DNA from 2 places in the Candidatus Manganitrophus noduliformans genome. Region 2 is predicted to be linked to the other one. Evidence: riboswitches for the same ligand, from Rfam matches in the RefSeq annotation. Region 2 holds a riboswitch; the other holds the start of a gene.
What was found. Region 2 has a riboswitch for cobalamin ahead of MNODULE_RS14435 (TonB-dependent receptor plug domain-containing protein). Riboswitches for the same ligand answer to the same signal wherever they lie in the genome.

Region 1 (2,202 bases), on a different contig from region 2:
CTGATCGAATTAACAAAAGGGACCCAGGCCAATGTCTCCAAACATCTTAACCTGCTGACCCAGGCGGGCCTGTTGGGCCGGCGAAAGGAAGGGCTGCATGTCTATTATTCCATTGCAGATGTGAGCATATTCGAACTGTGTCAAATGGTTTGCGGTCGGCTTCGCGAGCAATTTGAGCAACAGGCCAAAGCTTTTTCTTCTTCGCGTTTTTAAGCGGGGTGTTCATTTGGAAGGCCAGAACAAACTTTCTGATGAAGACCCTCCTTGGACCCCTGTCGTTCGGTTCGGAGATTTTGATCATTCAAAATTGCGCTGAAGCCGACTTTCCAGCGATAGGAGTTCAGCAGTAGGCTTGTTAAAACTTATGACAATCCGATCAGGTATTATTTAAAACGGTGTAAAGGAGCGAGAGTAGGCTCTATTGTCCCAAGTTCTATTAAACAGGAAGTCCCAAGTTCTATTAAACAGGAAGAAAGATCATCCATATATTTTTCTGTTGCTTTTTCTCAAACAGGTCTGGTATAAACGGACCGTTGTTGAAATAAAACCGTTCAGGTGATCTCGACGTCATGTCGGGATTGAAAAGAGAATCCCGTGAGAATCGGGAGCGGACCCGCCGCTGTGATGGGGGACGAAACTCACCAAAAACCACTGTCCTGAATTTTGAAGGATGGGAAGGGGTGAGGAGTAGGACGATCCCTAAGCCAGAAGACCTGCCTGGATGTTATCTCGTATCTGTCTTCGATGGTCAAGACGGAGGAGTGGGTCTTTTCATCCCCAGCCTTTTACCATCCCGAAGCTGGGGATTTTCTTTTTAAGACATCCCTCTTTATTCTCAACGCCAATCGATCAGACAGGTACGGGTCCATCGGAGGAGGCGGAATTTAATTCCGCGCTCTTTCGGACATCATCGCGCTCTCGTGGAGTAGAAGACGCATGGACACCGGTCATGGCGGCAACCTCGCCTCGGTCTGCGATTTGTACGGATGGCGGCCCGAGGAAATTCTCGATTTCAGCGCCAGCATCAATCCCTTCGGACCTCCGAAGAAGGTCTGGAGCACTTTTCGAGAATCGTTTCGTCAGATCACCACCTATCCTGATCCGGAGTGCAGAAGGCTGCGCCGTCGGATCGGTGCGCTTCTCTCGGTGCCGACAGATCGGATCTTGATCGGGAACGGCTCGACCGAGCTCCTCTTTTTAATTCCAAGAGCACTCTCGCCTCGCTTTATCTTTATTTTCTCTCCGACCTATCAGGATTACGAAGCGGCGGCGCAAGCCGCACGCTGCCGGATGCAATTTGCGCATCTGCCCCCATCCCCGACGGTCGATCATTTCAATTCAGCGCTCTCGCATGTTCAATCCAAAATCGACCTCGTTTTCTTATGCAACCCGAACAATCCCACTGGAAGCGGTCTCTCCGCGGATGCCGTGACATGGCTGGTCAAGCGGCATCCTTCGATTCTTTTTGTCATCGATGAGGCCTACGCCGACTTCGTCGATGAAGAGAATGCTTCCCTTCTAAGCCGGCCGCTTCCGAAAAACGTCATTGTCCTTCGTTCCTTTACCAAAATCTTCAGCATCCCCGGCTTAAGACTCGGATTCGCAGTCGGTTCTGAAAAGATCATTGAGAAACTCCGCCGCTTTCAGGAGCCGTGGAGCGTGAACGGGAGCGCCTTACGCGTGGGAGAGTCGCTGCTCGGGGAGAAGGCCTTTGTCGAACAGAGCCGGACGCGTCTTCGGAGGGAGAAGAAATCGCTCTTTGAGGAGTTAAGCCGGATCAGGGGCCTGGAGCCGATTCCTTCGGAAACAAATTTCCTCCTGATCCGGCGGACCGACCGCCGAAGCGTCGAGCCGCTGAGGCGGTCGTTGGTCCGGGAAAAAGTGTTGATTCGGAGCTGCGGCAACTTCCGCGGACTCGGCCGGTCGTACTTCAGGGTGGCGGTGAAGAGAGAATTCGAGAACCGGAAACTGATCGCGCTTTTGAAGGAGCGGATGCCGTGAGTTTTTTCGTTCGCGTTCCGGGAAGCTGCGGAGAGTTGGCCCAAGGATCGATCGACGGCGTCCGCCTTCATGTCTCCTGTCCGGTGAACCGCTATAGCTGGGCCGCTCCGGAAAATGAATCGGAGCGGAGGCGACTCGGTCCGAAGGTCCGGAAGGCGCTCCATCTTGCGCAAGCCTCGTTTGGAAAGAAGACGATAGACG
Region 2 (2,202 bases):
TGTTCGACCCCCGCTTCAAAACTCTCGCTCTTCTCCGGTTCAAGATTGGGATTGCCAAAATTAGGAAAGAAGAGATCATTAAGCGTCGGACCGTGAAATCCGGTTCCGTACGCCGCTCGAAGCTTTGTGGCCGTCGACTCCATGAGATAAGCGGTCTCGACTTTGTAAGTCGTTTCGCCTCCATATCGGTTATTGCCGTCATAACGGAGACCGAAGTTCAAAATAAAAGGCAACTGGCGAAGTTGATAGAAACCATAACCGGCATGATTGACCGTGGTTTCGTCAACGCCATCGCCAAACTTGCCGTTCTGCGACTCATACTCGTAGCCGACGGTCAAGAGGTTGCGGCGGCCGAGGCGGAGGTCATGCCGCCAATCCAACCATTTTCTTGAGGTGTCGATTTCAGAACCATCGAATGTTGTATCATCCTCGTTGAAGCCGACCCTCAGATGCTGATCCCATTCCTCAATGACGGCGGTCTTCATGCCGAGCGTAGTGACCCATTGCCGATGATCCAGGACCAGATTCCGAACGTCGACCGGGCAGAAAAAAGTGTCCGGATCACAACCGTCCAGCTCGCTCTCCGAGTTGGTATAACGCCCCGTCCATTCAAGCCGCGTCTTCTCTGAAAGATCGGTCCCTAGCCGCGCGGAAAAAGCAGTATTCTCATATCCGTCGTCCTCGCGATTTCCAGCGAGTTCATTCGCCCGGGAGAATCCTCGGGTGTCAAACCGCGACGCCGAGAGGGAGTAATCGACCCGCTCTGTTGACCCGTTTAACCCCGCCGCCTCCCGAAAAGTACGATACGCTCCTGCCTCCAGCGAGAGAAAGCCTGACGGAGGGCCCTCTCCTTTTTTTGTAAAGATCTGAATGACCCCGCCGAGGGCGTCCGATCCGTATAGTGTACTCTGCGGACCGCGGATCACCTCAATCCGTTCGATATTCTCCACGGTAAGATCCGCAAAATCGAACGCACCCGTGGTGGGGCTATTGACCGGAACGCCATCGATCAGGACAAGCGTATGATTGGACTCCGTTCCGCGCAAAAACACCGAGCTTGTCGCTCCTGGCCCGCCCTGCTGTACCACCGTCAGACCCGGCACTTCACGCAGTGCTTCCTCGACGGTGGTGAGATGTTTCTCTTCGATCGTCTTTTCGTCGATGAGGGTAACGGAAGCGGCGGTCTCTTTCAACGGAACCTCCGTTTGGGTGGCCGTGACAAAAACCGGCGGAAAGGTGGGAATCTCTTCAGGGGATGTTTCTTCTGCGCCGGATACATTGGTGGTGACTGCAATCAGAACGAGAAATGAGCAAAACGCAATACGCCATTGGAACGGGGTCATCTATCCTCTCCCTTCGAAAGGTAAAATGTGATCCTGAAAGGCCCGGTCTCCTGGCTGAGGGCAACCTACTCCCACGCCTTCCCAGGGAGGAAATCGTTACTCGTTATTAGTTAAACGTTAAGCGTAAAAGAATTTACGATTCACGATTCACGAATAACGAAACCCCAGTGGCCGTTGTGGTTTCGTTCCCGTCACAGTTGCGGGGCAGCAGCGGTTTTGCACCGCTTTCCCGATCAACCCTTCAGGTTATTTGATTTAAATTCTGTCCAAAAAAAATCCCCGCCTTTCGAATGGAAAGGAGGGGATGGAATGAGTCCGCCCCCCGTCTTGACCATCGAAGACAGGCAGTGCTTTCCATTCAGGCAGGTCTTCTGGCTCTGGGACGATCTTACTCCCGACCCCTTCCCCCCCGGATATTTTATACGGAGAGTGGTGTTGGTCGGTTTCGCGTCCCATAACAGCGGCGGGTCCGCTCCCGATTTACACGGGATTCCCTTTTCAATCCCGACATGACGTCGGGATCACCTGAACGGGTTCTTTATCGAACGGGTAATCTATACCAGGGGGGCGGAACGAAATCAACAAAAAAATTGATCGGGGGCTTAGTCGTGGACGGAGAGGACAAATTCCTGATTAATATAGACAACGAATTCCGGCTGGATGAGGGTGAAAAAACGGACCGGCTGATTCAGATAATCCTTCATCCGGCAGAATCCTTCGGGAAGGTTGACAAAAACATCCCCCTCGATCTCATTGCCCCGGATCATCTTCAAAGAGACGGAATTCTTTTTTCCCAACGTCATGAGGTCGTCTTTTTCCAGCTGCGCCGGGACCTTCGCCACGACGATATGAGACCGAT

Region 1: linked by a shared signal. The riboswitch ahead of cobD (threonine-phosphate decarboxylase CobD) and the one ahead of MNODULE_RS14435 (TonB-dependent receptor plug domain-containing protein) in region 2 are both predicted to bind cobalamin.

The regions. Positions count from the first base shown of each region.
Region 1 covers NZ_VTOW01000008.1:59,093-61,294, forward strand. Annotated here, with positions in the region: gene MNODULE_RS22905 (ArsR/SmtB family transcription factor) at 1-213, shown strand, start outside; cobalamin riboswitch at 537-735, shown strand; gene cobD (threonine-phosphate decarboxylase CobD) at 937-2,001, shown strand; gene MNODULE_RS22915 (GHMP family kinase ATP-binding protein) at 1,998-2,202, shown strand, end outside.
Region 2 covers NZ_VTOW01000002.1:1,108,625-1,110,826, forward strand. Annotated here, with positions in the region: gene MNODULE_RS14435 (TonB-dependent receptor plug domain-containing protein) at 1-1,343, opposite strand, end outside; cobalamin riboswitch at 1,367-1,599, opposite strand; cobalamin riboswitch at 1,688-1,887, opposite strand; gene MNODULE_RS14440 (hypothetical protein) at 1,946-2,202, opposite strand, start outside.